2 linked regions of the Roseobacter denitrificans OCh 114 genome follow. The main gene of each other region encodes a partner of the protein of the gene in region 2 in a complex. Links are inferred from orthologs where the notes say so. Each region holds a gene or a part of one and is shown on either strand. Other genes may lie near its edges.

Region 1 (7,600 bases), 160 kb from region 2 along the record:
TGTTTCCAGTGACTTCTGCGGATCAAGCCCGTGCACAAGGCCCACTTCGATCAGGACAGACCACGCAGGGGCTGTGTCAAAGGGCTGGCGCACATCGGGCAGCGTTTCGCGTAAAAAGGCCAGGCCCTGCCCGCTGATCAGCTCGAAGGCGCTGACCAATTCCCCGAGTTGCGCGCGCGCAAGGGCGAGCAGCGACAATGCGGCCTGTGGCGATGACACGACCAGGACCGCCGTGCCCATATGGGCCGGTTGCGGGCTGAGCTTCAACGCAGCCGCCGTGATGATCCCCAGCGTCCCTTCGGAACCGATCAGCAGATGCCGCAAGTCATAGCCGCTGTTGTCCTTGCGCAACCGTTTCAGCCCGTGCCAGATTTGCCCGTCGGGCAGAACAGCCTCCAGCCCCAGACACAAGTCCCGCGCGTTGCCATAGCGCAAGACCCCGGTGCCACCGGCATTCGTCGCCAGATTACCGCCGATCCGCGCGCTGCCCTGTGCTGCCAGCGACAGCGGGAAAAGCCGCCCCGCATCTGCAGCGGCCTGCTGGACATCCGCAAGGATCGCGCCTGCGTCACAGATCAGAACATTTTCCTGCGGATAAACCGCGCGAATGCTGTTCATCCGCTCCAACGAGATCATGAGCGGCGCAGGACCCTCCGGCATGACCTGACCGCCCACCAGTCCCGTACCGCCGCCATAGGGGAGGATGGGCACACGCGCATCCGCGGCCAGCCGCACCAGATGCGCCACCTCTTGGGTGGAACGCGGGGCCGCGAGCACCCCCACCTTGCCCTGCCACCGGCCACGCGGCTCCTCGCGGTAGCGCGATTCAGCGTCGCGCAGCACCTCGGCTGGCAACTGCTCCAGAAGCGTCTGTCGAAACGCGGAATCGGCTGAATTATGCATCATGCGCCTTGATCCCTTGCCGGGCCGCCGGATGCAAGGGCGCGCTAGTTTTCGCTCAGGAAGGCAGGGCGCAGCACCATCACCGTGGGGCGTGACGGCAGCCGGTCCAGTGACATTTCCAGCGAGGGGCCACCGACCTCCACGATCTGGAATTCATCGGACATGCCTTGCAGAAAATCATCCAGCGCAAACAGCGAAAACCAATGCATCGGGATCACGACAGAGGACCTGAGCCGTTTCAACACGCGCGTCATCGTCGCAAGATCAAGCGTATAGCCCCCATCCACCGGCGCCATCACGATATCGACCCGCCCCAGCGCGGCATATTGTTCCGCATCCGGTTCATGGTGCAGATGCCCCAGATGCCCAACACATAACCCCGCCAGCTCAAAGACAAAAATCGAATTGCCTTTCGGCTCCACTCCCGCAAAGGAGGAGCGTATATCTGTCGAGACATTGCGCACCAGAACCTCCCCGAGATCCAGGTTGTGCACGATGCCTTCGCCAAAGGGGCCCCAGCCGGGCAGCACATGGGGGATCGCGGGATCGGGGTTTGCCGTCCAATGCGTGGAATGGGCATGGTTCATGGTGACCACATCAGGGATCAGCGGCAGCGTGCCGGTATAGCCTGTGTAATCGGTAACCATATTCAGCCCGCCGTGGCTGCGGATAAGAAAGCTCGCGTGGTGGATATAGTGGATGCGCACCGTCTCTTCATCGACAGGGCCAAGGCTGGCGGGCACGATGTATTCGACGCCCGGTGTACCTTCGGCCAGCGCCAAACAATGGCTCGGCGTGCGTTCAAGGCTTTGTGCCTGCCCTATTCCGGCCGACAAGATGAAGATAAAAAGACTTCGCAATATCATGTCATATCCCCTCCGCTAGGCCTAAAGACTAGCACAGTGCCGTGAAATTCCAGACCGTGGGGCGCAGAAATTCGCGATGTTTGACAGTGATCCGCTCAAATGGCGGGCAGATGTCGCGTTCACGACACGTTGGTCTTGCCCCGCCGGTCAGAGCGCAGCGCCGCATAAAGCACATGGGTGCGCCAGCGGCCGTCGATTTGCAGATAGCTTTGAGCAACGCCCTCGTATTTGAACCCCGAGGTTTCCAAGAGCCCGCGCGACGCCTTGTTTTCAGGCAGGCAGGCGGCTTCGATCCGGCTGAGGTCAAGGCGCGTAAAGGCATAATGCACCAGCGCCGTGATCGCTTCGCGCATGAATCCCTGCCGGGCAAAGGGCTCGCCCGTCCAATAGCCCAAGGTGCCGGCCTGTGCCGGGCCACGTCGGATATTATCAAGCGTGATCGCGCCCAGCAGTTGCTCATCCTGCCTGCGGATCAGGAAGAGCGGCAAGGCGGAGCCCCCCGTGACCGACCGCTGCGCCCAGTAGACGCGGTTGGTAAAGGCCTTGCGGCTCAGGTGATCATCGGCCCAGTTCGGCTCCCACGGGGTGAGGTAATCCATGCTTTGCGCACGCAGGTGCGACCACGCGCGGAAATCCGAATGGACCGGCGGGCGCAATGTCATCCGCTCCGTCTCGATCCTGAGTTTGCGACGACCGCGAAGTATCACGCTGCACGGCGCTCCTGCAGAGCCGCCAGCGTCGGCGCGCCGTCAACCGGCCCGTAAAGCGCGAGGGCCGCCGGTGCACTTTGCGCAATTCTTTGGGCAAATTCACGCACGTCCCCGGTGGTCACCGCGTCGATCATCGCCACTGTTTCATCCAGTGGCGGCACCCGGTCCCAGATCTGCACCAGACGCGCCAGCCGTTCTGCGCGGTTGGAGGGGCTTTCCAGCCCCATCAGCAGACCCGCTTTCATCTGCGCGCGCGCACGGGCCACTTCGGCGGGAGACATGTCATCCACGGCGCGTTTTATCTCGTCGATTGTGATCTCCGCCAGTTGACCCAACTGCTCGGCACTGGTTCCGGCATAGATCGTCGTCATACCGGTGTCGGCATAGGCCCCGGCTTGTGCAAAGATCGAATAGCACAGGCCACGGTTTTCGCGGATTTCCTGAAACAGGCGGCTCGACATGCCGCCCCCCAGTGCAGAGGCGTAAATCTGCGCCGTATAGATGCAATCATCCCGGTAGCCGGGGCTTTCAAAGGCCAGCGCAAAATGCGCCTGCTCGAGCGCTTTGCTCTGGCGACGCTCACCGCCCAGAAACTGCGCGGCATCCACATCAAACATCGGTTTGGCCTGCATGCTGCCGAAAAGCTGCTCCGCGAGGCGCACGATCTCATCGTGATCCACAGCGCCAGCCGCCGACAGGATCATCTGTTCGGGTCCGTAGTGCTGAGCGATGAACTGCTGCAGATCATTCCTTGAAAACTGCGATACCCGCTCGCTCGGTCCCAGAATGGTGCGCCCCATGGGGTGGTTTGGATAGGCTTCTTCCTGAAGCCAGTCGAAAATCACATCGTCCGGCGTGTCCAGCGACTGGCCGATTTCCTGCAGGATAACACCACGCTCGACTTCGATCTCGGCCTCTTCCAGCGTGGGATTGAGCAGAATATCCGCAATCACATCCAGTGCCAGCGGGACATCGTTTTGCAACACCCGCGCGTAATAGGCCGTCACCTCCCGGCTGGTATAGGCGTTGATGTAGCCGCCCACATCCTCGATGCTTTCCGCGATCTGCAAGGCTGTGCGCTGCGTCGTACCCTTGAACGCCATATGTTCCAGAAAATGGGCGATGCCGTTTTGTTGCGGCGTTTCATGACGTGCCCCCGCCGTGACCCAGACGCCGATCGAGGCAGAGGCAAGCCCCGGCATATGTTCCGTTACAATGCGAAAGCCATTCGGCAGGCGGTGTTGGTTCAATGTCACGCTCAGATGTGCCCTTTTATGTGGTCTTTGAGGGCGGCCAGATCGTTTGGCACGCGAGTCACCCTTTCGGTGCGGTCATACAGGTCCGCCATGCGCGCAGGCAAGGGCGGGTGTACGCCGGATGCCGCCTCGACGGCTGCGGGGAATTTGGCCGGATGGGCGGTTGCCAGCGTGACCATGGGCGTGCCGATTACGCGCTGCTCTTCGGCGACCTTGACGCCAATGGCAGAATGCGGGCACAGCAACTCTCCGCTGTGTTTCAGCGCGCGCGTGATGGTCGCCGACGTTTCCTCTTCGGAGGCGCGACCGGACGCATAATGCGATTGCAGGACCTGCATCGCTCCCTGGCTGACGTCAAAGCCGCCGGCCTTCAACTCATCCATCAGCTGGACGATGGCGGGTGCCTCACGGTCATAGGCGTCAAAGAGCGCGCGTTCAAAGTTTGAACTGACCTGAATGTCCATCGACGGGCTGATCGAGGGCACGGTTTCGCCCTTGTGATAGCCCTGCCCGCTCAAGCACCGGTGCAGAATATCGTTCTGATTGGTGGCCACCACCAGCTTGTCAATCGGCAAGCCCATCCGCTTGGCGATATAGCCGGCAAAGACGTCCCCGAAATTTCCGGTGGGCACGGTAAAGCTGATCTGGCGGTGCGGCGCGCCAAGCGCAACGGCGGCTGAAAAGTAATAGACCACCTGCGCAAGCACCCGGCCCCAGTTGATCGAATTCACCCCGGCAAGGCGCACGGTATCGCGGAATTCGAAATCATTGAACATGTCCTTCAGACGCGCCTGACAGTCGTCAAAATCACCATCCACGGCGAGCGCATGCACATTGCTTTCGCCCGGTGTAGTCATCTGGCGGCGCTGGACCTCTGAAATGCGGCCATGGGGATACATGATGAACACATCCACGTTGCTCAGACCCCGGAAGGCCTCGATTGCAGCGGAGCCGGTGTCACCGGATGTGGCCCCCACAATCGTCACGCGTTCGTTCTTGCGCCCCAATGCGGTCTGGAACATCTGACCGATCAACTGCATCGCAAAATCCTTGAAGGCCAGCGTCGGCCCGTGAAACAGCTCCAGCAGGAAATGACCCTGATCCAGCTGTTTCAAGGGCGCGCGTGCATCATGGCCAAAGACCGCATAAGCGCGCGCGATGATCTCGCGGAACTCCGTGTCCGTGAACACCTCCCCGACAAAGGGGCGCATCACCCTGTAGGCGATCTCCTCATAAGGCTGACCCTCCATCGCGCTGATGGCTTCGGCCGACAGCTGCGGGATCGTCTGGGGCACATAGAGGCCGCCGTCACGGGCAAGGCCGCTCAACATCGCCTCTTCGAAATTCAGCACAGGGGCCGTGCCACGGGTCGAGATATACTGCATATCGTTCAGCTTTTGATTGCGCCGGATTTCCGGCGGAGAAAGAAGAAAGTCATCAGGGACCAGATTGCCGCAAGGGAAAACCACGTTACCGCATATTGCAAGTGATCGTTCGGAATCGCGCGCGTGTCCACAGGCATTGGCGACAAAGGCCCCCCGAGTTGCGGCGCATCCCGGCGCACCACGAGGATCGGCCGCGTCCCGAGCGCTGCCGCCATGGCATCAACGTCGCGGGCAAACCAGATATTGCGCGCAAGATCAGGTTCCGGGGTAAATCCGTCGACTTCCTGCGGCCATTGCAGGTTGCCCACGATGTTCAGCGGCGGGCCTTCCTCGAACTTGAGACCGGCGGCGTTTTCGGTCGTCACAAAGCCGAGGTCGATCAGGATGTCACCGTCGGGGTGCAACAGTGGTCGGATGATCCGGTAGCCCGCACCGACGTCCTTTTTGGACACAAGCACCCTGATATAATCCGCGCGCAACGTGCCCGTCACCCGCACGGGCAGATAGGCGTCGCGTGTCGGGTCCAACTGCATCGGCAGCGCCACCGGTTCGGCCGCAATGCGGCTGTTGATTTGAGCGATCACGCCTTCTTTCCACGCCAGACGCTGCACTTGCCAAACGCCAAGGCTGATCAGGATTGCCGCCCCGCCCAGCCCTATAACCACCAGAAACACCAACCGGCCCATTCGGTGCTGCCTTTCCCAAAGAAAAGCGCGCGAAAAAACGCGCGCTTTGATTTCAAACCCTGAAGGAACGCCTAGTGCGCGCCGGGCATCACGCTGACCCCGTAGATGTAGACGGCGAAGAAGAGGAACAACCAGACCACGTCAACAAAGTGCCAGTACCAGGCCGCCGCCTCAAAGCCGACATGTTTCTCGGGGGTGAAATGCCCCTTGATGGCACGCACCAGACAGACGGTCAGGAAAATCGTGCCGATGATGACATGCAGCCCGTGGAAGCCGGTGGCCATGAAGAAGTTCGAGAAGAACTTGTCGCCGCCAAACTCCCAGCCCTTGTAGAGCAGGTAAGAGTATTCGTAGGCCTGCAGGAAGGTGAACAAAACCCCGAGGATGATCGAGATCGCAAGACCCCAGATCAAATCGCGGCGGTTGTTCTCATGCACCAGCGCGTGGTGCGCCCATGTGACCGCACAGCCCGACAAAAGCAGGACCAGCGTGTTGATCAGCGGCAGGTGGAACGCATCCACATGGTAGATTTCCGGCTGAACATATTCGGTGCCTGCATATCCGCTCATCGGGTAGATGGCGTGTTTGAAGAACGACCAGAACCACGCGGCAAAGAACATCACCTCGGACATGATGAAGAGGATGAAGCCATACCGCAGCCCGATCCGCACGACCGGCGTGTGATCCCCCATTTTGCTTTCCGCGACCACCTCGGACCACCACCCGAACATCACGTAGAGCACGGCGACAAAGCCCATCAGGAACATCCACGGAAACTGCCCCTGCATCCACAGCACAGCGCCAAAGAGCATGAAAAATGCCCCGACAGAGCCAAGCAGCGGCCAGATCGAGGGGTTTAAAATGTGATAGTCATGGTTCTTTTCATGCGCCATGGTTTCGTCCCTTACCTTATGTTGGTCAGTTCAGACTTGTGTCTGAATTTTCTTCGATGTCCTGCGCGTCGGCATATTCTTCGGGCAGGTCGATTTCGTAAAATGTGTATGACAGCGTGATCGTGTGGACATGCTTGCCATCCCGGTCGTCCACGATTTCCGGATCGACATAGAAGGTCACGGGCATCTGCACCCGCTCCCCGGGTTGCAGAACCTGCTCTTCAAAGCAGAAGCACTGGATCTTGTTGAAAAACCCACCGGCCTGATAGGGGGTCACATTGTAGCTTGCCGAGCCGGCGACGGGCCTGTCGGTCGGATTATACGCCTCATAGAATGCCAGACCGGATTCGCCGATGCGCACGTCCATCTCGCGCACGACAGGTTTGAATTCCCACGGCATATGGTTGTTCAGCGACCCGTCAAACCGAATGGTGATGGTTTGATCGAGGATATCCTCGGGCGCGACATCGGACACACCCGTCACGCCCCCGAAACCGGTCACCCGGCAAAACCAGTCATAAAGCGGCACCGACGCCCAAGCCAGCGCGCCCATGAAAATCACGACGCTGACGGTTTGCGCTACGGTTTTTGCGGGTCCTCTCAGGGCCATCAGTTAGATACCTCCGATGCATCTGGCACAACAAAATCATCGCTCGTGACCTTGGCAAAGGTGATTGCCAGAACAAGCACGACAAATCCGGCCAGCATCAGGCCGACGCCCACATTGCGCCCTTTGCGGCGCGAATGGATTTCATGTTCAGCGCGAATGGCCATGTTTTACCAGCCTCCCAAACCAAAGGGGCGCAGCGCCGATTCCAGCAGGATGGCCCCGAAATGCGCGAACAAGTACCACAGCGACAGCCGGAAGAACTTTTTCTCAACCCGGTATTCATCCGCGATG
Region 2 (7,676 bases):
GGAGGGATAGGCAAATGTGACATCGTCAAAGGCAAGCCGCCCGACAACCGGGCTCGGCAAGGTCCGCGGGGTGATGGGATCAACCACCGTGTCTTCGGTTTGCAGCAATTCAACCAAGCGCTCCGTCGCGCCTGATGCCCGCTGCAACTCGCCCCAGATCTCAGAGAGCGCGGCAACACCGCCCGCAACCATCACCGCATAGATGACAAACTGCACAAGCGCGCCCTGCGTCATATCGCCCGCGCGCACATCCCGCGCCCCGATCCAGAGCACGCCGACAATGCCTGAAAACACAAGGAAAATCACGATAACGGTCATGACGGCACGGGTGTTCACGCGCCGCCGTGCCGCATCATAAGACAGTTCGGTAAATTCGGAAAACTTCGCCCGGCTGGCCCGCTCATGGGTAAAGGCCTGAACCGTCTGCACCGCGCTCAACCCTTCGGAGGCATTGCCCGACGACGCCGCGATCCAATCCTGGTTTTCCCGACTCAACACCCGCAGTTTGCGCCCCAGCACAAGGATCGGCACCACAACCGCAGGCACGATCAACAAAACCATCGCTGTCAGTTTCGCGGAAGTGAACAGCATCAACGCCAGCCCACCGATGAAAATCAGCAAATTGCGCAGAGCGATGGACACCGATGAGCTGATCACCGAGAGGATCAAGGTGGTGTCCGTGGTGATCCGGCTCAGCACTTCGCCGGTCATGATCTTTTCATAAAAGGCCGGGCTCATCCCGATCACACGGTCAAAGACGGCCTTTCTGATGTCCGCCACCACGCGCTCACCCAGCCGGGTGACAAGCAGGTATCGCAGGCCCGTGCCCACGGCCAGCAGCCCGGCAATCCCCAAGGCCGCTGCGAAGTACAGATCAAGCGTCTGCGCGTCCTTGGTGTAAAAGTTATCGACCACACGCCGAACGGCAAGCGGCAGGGTCAGCGATAAAACAGCCGTGACCACAAGGGCGGAGAGCGCCGCAAACAGCAAGGGGCGATAGGGGCGCAAAAACGGAAACAACGCCTTGAGAGACCCAAGTTTCTTGGATTTCTCGCGCTCTTCTGTCTGCCCGGGCGCGCCGGGAACCGGTGGTGTGGGCCGGGCCATAAACTGTCCTTCGTGGTGTCGCCTTCTGTGATGGCTGGCGCAGCTTGCCGCGTCAAGATGTCGATGCCTACAGGAGACAAACTTACGCAGCCAATCGCGGCGAAAGCATCGCATTTCCCGGATCAAACAGCGCTGCGATTTCGGTGGGTTTTGCATCCCGGCAGATGGATGCGCAAACACTTGCCGGATCGCCCCACGTCAGACCATCTGCGCCGCCAGTCACGATTTTGGTGGGATTTGAAATTCTGGAGCGGGCGGCGGGAATCGAACCCGCGTCATTAGCTTGGAAGGCTAAGGTCTTACCACTACACAACGCCCGCTCAACAGGTTGACGTAGTATTGGATCGCCATGTGAGCGTCAAGTGGCCCTGCGTGAAAAGCAGCCTTTGCGACGCACGTGCCGCTGGCGCATTACCGCTGTCGCGGCCCGCGCCCGACGACACCCCAAAACAGAAACGGACCCGAGGCATTGTTTCAGATCGACCGCGACCCGGCATTGCGGCGCAAAACCCCAGCAATCAGCGTTCAATTTGTTTCGCGCAGATTTGAGCCAAAACGTGAAGTGGTGCGGATGAGAAGACTCGAACTTCCACGGGTGTTACCCCACAGCGACCTCAACGCTGCGCGTCTACCATTCCGCCACATCCGCACGATAATGGTTCGCGGTCTTTAGCCTGCCGCGCCAGCCTTGTGAAGAGTGATTTTGCATTTTTCCGAAATCGAAAGATACGGACAGGCCTTTGCGCGCCCGATCTGCTGCGCTATGGCTGCGCATATGGTGGATTGGATCATCTCTGAGGGGCTGACCGACTTTCGCGCGGCGGAACGCTGGATGGAAAGGCGGGCGGCGGACATTGCGCAGGGCCGCGCGGCGGAATGTATCTGGCTGGTGGAACACCCACCGCTATACACCGCCGGGACCAGTGCCAGGCAAAAGGATCTGATCGAACCGGACCGCTTTCCTGTGTATCCGACCAAACGGGGCGGGCAATATACCTACCATGGGCCCGGTCAGCGCGTGGCTTACACTCTGCTGGATGTGGGCGCGCGCGGGCGGGATGTGCGGCTCTTTGTCCAACAGCTGGAAAGCTGGGTGATTTCAACGCTTGCACAGTTCAACGTCACCGGTGAAATCAGGCAGGGCCGCGTCGGCGTCTGGGTAGAGCGCCCGGACAAACCAAAGACCGCGACGGGCGCCCTTGCCGAAGACAAGATCGCCGCCATCGGCATCCGGTTGCGCAAATGGATTTCCTTTCACGGCGTGTCCATCAACGTCGAACCGGATCTGAGCCATTTCAACGGGATCGTGCCCTGCGGCATTGCCGAGCACGGGGTCACCAGCCTTGTGGATCTGGGTTTGCCCGTGACGATGCATGATCTCGATATCGCGCTGATGCAGGCATTCGCCAAGGTCTTCGGCAGCGTCCCGAAACCGGCGCCGTGGATCGATTCGTAACTGCGCCCAGGCCCGCAGATGAACATACCCGAAAACGCCGCGTGCCACACAAGACTACGCACCTGATAGCTGCGCGGCATTGCCCCTATCGGCCAACTGCTGCGTCAGCGACGCATTGGCCTGCCGCAGCACCGCTTCGGCGTTTTTCTCTGCAGTAATATCAAAGGCAACGCCGATGTGGCGCAGCACGCCCCCATCGGCCGCGCGGGTGAAGACCGTTTCAATCGAACGCAACCACACCTCGTGTCCATCGCGCGCGATGGCGCGATATTCCCAAACCGCCTGCTCATGATCGGCGAGGTGCTGCAATTCGGCCACATGGCCGGCGATGCGGTCAAAATCATCATCCGGCGATGCGGTCAAAATCATCATCATGTATGATGGTGGGTAACAGATCATCGCCCATCGCCTTGATGTCCGCCGGCGAGTACCCAAGCAACTCCGCGATGCAGCGGTTGGTATATTCGTTGCTCATCGTCTCGTGATTGAACACATAGATGATACCCGGCACCAGGGCCGCGACCTGGCGTAAGAATTCCAGACTGTCCGCATCAATGACGCCGGATGTCTGAGACTGCCAGGGGATCCGTCCCAATGCCATGGTTATCATCCTCTATCATCCCCGCCTTGCCAAACGCTGCGTTAACAATGACACCGCGCCGGTAAATAGCGGGTTAAACCCCGCCTCCACTCGTGACGCATCCACAGATTTAACCGCCGGTATTGAGACAAATGCGAATGATGTCGTCGGCACCCGTTTCCGCAGACAGAGAAATTTTCATTTTATCTTACACGTGCGGCATTAGGATCATTGCTCCTTGGCACAACACACTCTAAAACCGTTGTGAATCTACGGTCGGAACGGGAACCCCGGCCTGGAGCAACACACAATCAGGAGGCACCGCATGGCAGACGCAGCCATTCACGGGCACGACCATCAAGATGAGCGCGGGTTTTTCACCCGCTGGTTCATGTCCACAAACCACAAAGATATCGGTATTCTCTATCTGATCACATCCGCGTTCGTCGGATTCGTATCAGTTGCCTTTACCGTCTACATGCGCCTCGAGCTGATGGAGCCGGGCGTTCAGTACATGTGTATGGAAGGCGCACGGATGTTCGCCAGCGATGCGCTCTGTACACCCAACGGACACCTTTGGAATGTTTTGATCACCGGTCACGGTATCCTAATGATGTTCTTTGTTGTCATTCCGGCGCTTTTCGGCGGATTTGGCAACTATTTCATGCCGTTGCAGATCGGCGCGCCGGATATGGCCTTCCCGCGGATGAACAACCTCAGCTTCTGGATGTATGTTGCGGGCACCGCCTTGGCGATCTGTTCCGTCCTTGCACCGGGTGGCAATGACCAGTCGGGTTCTGGCGTGGGCTGGGTGCTCTACCCACCGCTCTCCACGAATGAGGGCGGCTATTCGATGGACCTCGCGATCTTCGCGGTTCACGTCTCGGGAGCCTCTTCGATCCTTGGCGCGATCAACATGATCACGACTTTCCTGAACATGCGTGCCCCCGGCATGACCCTGTTCAAGGTGCCGCTGTTCTCATGGTCGATCTTTGTCACAAGCTGGTTGATCCTGCTGTCCCTGCCGGTTCTGGCGGGCGCGATCACCATGTTGCTGATGGACCGTAACTTCGGCTTTACCTTCTTTGATCCCGCAGGCGGGGGCGACCCCGTGCTCTACCAGCACATCCTGTGGTTCTTTGGCCACCCGGAGGTCTACATCATCATTCTGCCCGGCTTTGGCATCATCTCCCATGTGATCGCGACCTTCGCGCGCAAACCGATCTTCGGCTACCTGCCGATGGTCTGGGCGATCATCGCCATCGGTGCTTTGGGCTTCGTCGTCTGGGCGCACCACATGTACACCGTGGGCATGTCGCTCAACCAGCAGGCCTATTTCATGCTGGCCACGATGGTCATCGCGGTGCCCACAGGGGTCAAGGTCTTCAGCTGGATCGCGACCATGTGGGGCGGATCGGTGGAATTCAAAACGCCCATGCTCTGGGCCTTTGGTTTCCTCTTCCTCTTCACCGTGGGCGGTGTGACCGGCATCGTGCTGTCGCAGGCCGCCGTGGACCGCTACTATCATGACACCTATTACGTTGTGGCGCACTTCCACTATGTGATGTCGCTCGGGGCCGTCTTTGCCATCTTCGCCGGGATCTACTTCTACTTCCCCAAGATGACGGGCAAGATGTATCCCGAATGGGCCGGCAAGCTGCACTTCTGGACGATGTTCATCGGGGCAAACCTGACCTTCTTCCCGCAGCACTTCCTGGGCCGTCAGGGCATGCCACGTCGCTACATCGACTATCCTGAGGCTTTCGCCTACTGGAACCTGTGGTCAAGCTGGGGCGCGTTCCTGTCCTTTGCCTCCTTCCTTTTCTTCTTTGGCGTCATGGCCTATGCCCTGCGCTACGGCAAGAAATGCACCGAGGCGAACCCATGGAACGAATACGCCGACACGCTGGAATGGACCCTGCCCTCCCCACCGCCCGAGCACACGTTCGAGCAGCTTCCAAAGCAGGAAGACTGGGACAAGCAGCACAGCCACTAAGGCGCGCGTCTGAAACACTCAGGAAAAGCCCCGCACCGTCGGGGCTTTTTCGCGTTCGGGATCATCCGAGGCGGGCCGCTGAAAGCCCACAACCGGTTTTGCGCAAGCACCGACGCAATACCGACGTGATACCGACGTCATACCGACAGAGCGTTTTGCCCACCTGACGGCGCTGCGCGGTGCCTGCAAAATCGGCAAAAAACCACGTCGTGCGCCTGTGGTCCGCGTGCCGCATTGCACCCCGCCCTGACCCTGCGGTAAACGTCCATGTAGCCGCAACCAGATCAACGACCGACCATGCCCTATCAATGGATTTCACAGCCCGGTGAGACCCCCCAGACCCTGCGTCTGTGGCCTCATAACTCTCTGCCCCCACAAGGCATGGCCGCCTTTGTGCTGGCCACTTTCGCGATGATCCTGATTCCCGTGGTGACGATGCTCGGCTCCCCGGTGTTATGGGGCCTGCTCCCCTTTGTTTTACTGGCTGTCTGGGGCATCTATCATGCCCTGCAACGCAACCGCAAAGCCCGTAACATCGTCGAGGTTCTGACCCTCAACGACGAAGAGGCGCGCCTGATCCGCACAGAGCCCACAGGTGCCACGCGGGAATGGGACTGCAACCGCTATTGGACCACCATCACCAAATACGAAAAGGACGGACCGATCCCGCATTACGTGACCCTCAAAGGCATGGGGCGCGAGGTGGAAATCGGCGCTTTTCTCAGCGAAGAGGAACGCGTCGCACTCTATGATGAGCTGCAACGCGCATGGCGCCGCTAAAGAAACATGTGGAAGGTATGATCCACGGGTCCTGTCGAAACTGAATTACTTCAACGTGTTAAGGCGCGCGGGTTGGGTGCGATACTTCGTCAGACACGTCAGGCGTGCCCCACTGGTTTTCCTCGCCCCAAAGCTGGCGCAGCAAAACGGATTGTTCCGCAAAGCGATCCTCAAGAACAACGCATGCATAAATCCGGTCCGTCCGGAAATGCCGGAACCCTGTTCGCAGTTCACACCACCCCGCCACCATCACGCATTCCAGATGATAGATCAGCGCCAGCGGGCGAATGACCCGGAGCGATTCCGTGCCATCTGCGCTGCGATAGGTGATCTTTAGCTTCGTCGCATCACGAATGGCCGATCGCAGCGACGCGATCGACACGCAGCCTTTCGCCGGATCATCGCGCGGTGCACCCCATGGGGAGACCTGCAGCCAGTCCGCAGGACCATGAAGCGCATCAACCTTCTGGCGAATGCTCCCGGCCGCAGCCTCAAGCCCACTGTCCCCGGTACGCACGAGCATCGCCAGCCCCACCCGCAGCGCATCTATTTCCTCCGCATCAAAATTCAGTGGCGGCAAATCATAGCCTGCGCGCATCATGTACCCGATACCGGGGGCGCCATCGATGGGCGTCTGGCGCGCTTGCAAGGTCGCTATGTCACGGTAAACCGTCCGCTTGGACACTTCCAGACAGTCGGCCAGCACGTCCGCCGTCATGGGGCGCGGCGCTGCCCGCAACAGCTGGATAATTTCGAACAGGCGATCAGATCTGGCCATGGTGCACCCTTCTCTTCGTTGCTGACACCTTATCATCCGCTGCTGACAGCGTGCTGTCAGCAGGCTTGTGCGACCAAGGTGAAAAAGCGAGGGGGTGTTTATGTATTCCTACGACGAATACACACTGTTGCGGCTGCGTCTGGGGCGGTGGGATCCAGAGTCCAGCCCGAAACCTGTACACGCACAGATCAAGCCGTTACCCTGTAAAAAGCTGCTGCGCCGCGCAAAGCAGATCGTGGGGGTTCGACCATCTCGGATAAAAAGCTGATCAGCTCAAACGCTCTTTGACAGTCGGGCCAATCTTCCCGAAATCCATCTGGCCAGTGTACTTGGCCTTGAGCGCGCCCATGACCTTGCCCATGTCACGGATACTTTCGGCTCCTATCTCGGCAATCGCCGCATCCACAGCCGCGGCAGCCTCTTCGTCGGACAGCTGTTGCGGCAAGAATTCCTCGATAACCGTGACTTCCTGACGTTCCCGCTCTGCGAGGTCAAGGCGCCCGCCCTCTTCGTAGGCGCGCGCGCTTTCGAGACGCTGTTTTGACATTTTCCCAAGGATCGCGAGAACTTCTGCATCGCCCACGCCCTCGTCATTGCCGACAGCGCGCGCGGCAATATCCTTGTCCTTGATTGCCGCGTTGATAAGGCGCAGCGTCGACAGACGATCCGCTGCCTTGTCTTTCATCGCCTGTTTCAACGCGGTCGAAACCTTCGTGCGCAAGTCCATCGCTCACATTCCTTTTTGACTGTCCTGCGCCAGTAATCCGGTTGCAGGAAAGGCGCGGTAAGTCGCAGACATTACCCAAAGCCCGGCGGCGCCGCAACACCCGTCGCTGCGTCATGTCGTTCGCATCAAACGTGCGGCCAGCAGGTGCCAATCCGCTTGACCCGATCTGCCTGCCCGTCTAGGTATCGCCAGATTTTGCTGGCTCCCCTTTCCGGAAAGGACATCCCATGACTGTCCCTGCAACCGACCGTC

Evidence for each region.
Region 1: the proteins of ctaD (region 2) and RD1_RS09880 are in contact, whole or in part, in a solved structure (PDB 7CUB), measured with the Escherichia coli proteins. The link is inferred for Roseobacter denitrificans OCh 114 from one-to-one orthologs.

The regions. Positions count from the first base shown.
Region 1 is NC_008209.1:2,036,485-2,044,084, reverse strand. Bases 4,789-7,600 are described here. They hold RD1_RS09880 (cytochrome c oxidase subunit 3), read right to left. Parts: upstream 6,700-7,600; coding sequence 5,878-6,699; downstream 4,789-5,877. Other genes in these bases: cyoE (heme o synthase), read right to left, coding at 7,477-7,600; RD1_RS09870 (hypothetical protein), read right to left, coding at 7,309-7,473; RD1_RS09875 (cytochrome c oxidase assembly protein), read right to left, coding at 6,725-7,309; RD1_RS09885 (SURF1 family protein), read right to left, coding at 5,126-5,806; thrC (threonine synthase), read right to left, coding at 4,789-5,120. Also shown: RD1_RS09910 (FAD-binding oxidoreductase), read right to left, coding at 1-906; RD1_RS09905 (MBL fold metallo-hydrolase), read right to left, coding at 948-1,769; RD1_RS09900 (GNAT family N-acetyltransferase), read right to left, coding at 1,889-2,473; RD1_RS09895 (M16 family metallopeptidase), read right to left, coding at 2,473-3,735; more of thrC, read right to left, coding at 3,738-4,788. UniProt on the Escherichia coli protein: Cytochrome bo(3) ubiquinol terminal oxidase is the component of the aerobic respiratory chain of E.coli that predominates when cells are grown at high aeration.
Region 2 is NC_008209.1:1,876,799-1,884,474, reverse strand. What follows is about bases 2,916-5,803. They hold ctaD (cytochrome c oxidase subunit I), read left to right. Parts: upstream 2,916-3,468; coding sequence 3,469-5,139; downstream 5,140-5,803. Other genes in these bases: RD1_RS09095 (DUF2244 domain-containing protein), read left to right, coding at 5,437-5,803; RD1_RS09105 (hypothetical protein), read right to left, coding at 2,916-3,164; RD1_RS09110 (PAS domain-containing protein), read right to left, coding at 2,916-2,938. In the rest of the region: RD1_RS09130 (ABC transporter transmembrane domain-containing protein), read right to left, coding at 1-1,107; lipoyl(octanoyl) transferase LipB, read left to right, coding at 1,883-2,563; more of RD1_RS09110, read right to left, coding at 2,618-2,915; more of RD1_RS09105, read right to left, coding at 2,907-2,915; more of RD1_RS09095, read left to right, coding at 5,804-5,919; RD1_RS09090 (helix-turn-helix transcriptional regulator), read right to left, coding at 5,978-6,697; RD1_RS09085 (GatB/YqeY domain-containing protein), read right to left, coding at 6,966-7,424; carA (glutamine-hydrolyzing carbamoyl-phosphate synthase small subunit), read left to right, coding at 7,652-7,676. UniProt on the Escherichia coli protein: Cytochrome bo(3) ubiquinol oxidase is the terminal enzyme in the aerobic respiratory chain of E.coli that predominates when cells are grown at high aeration.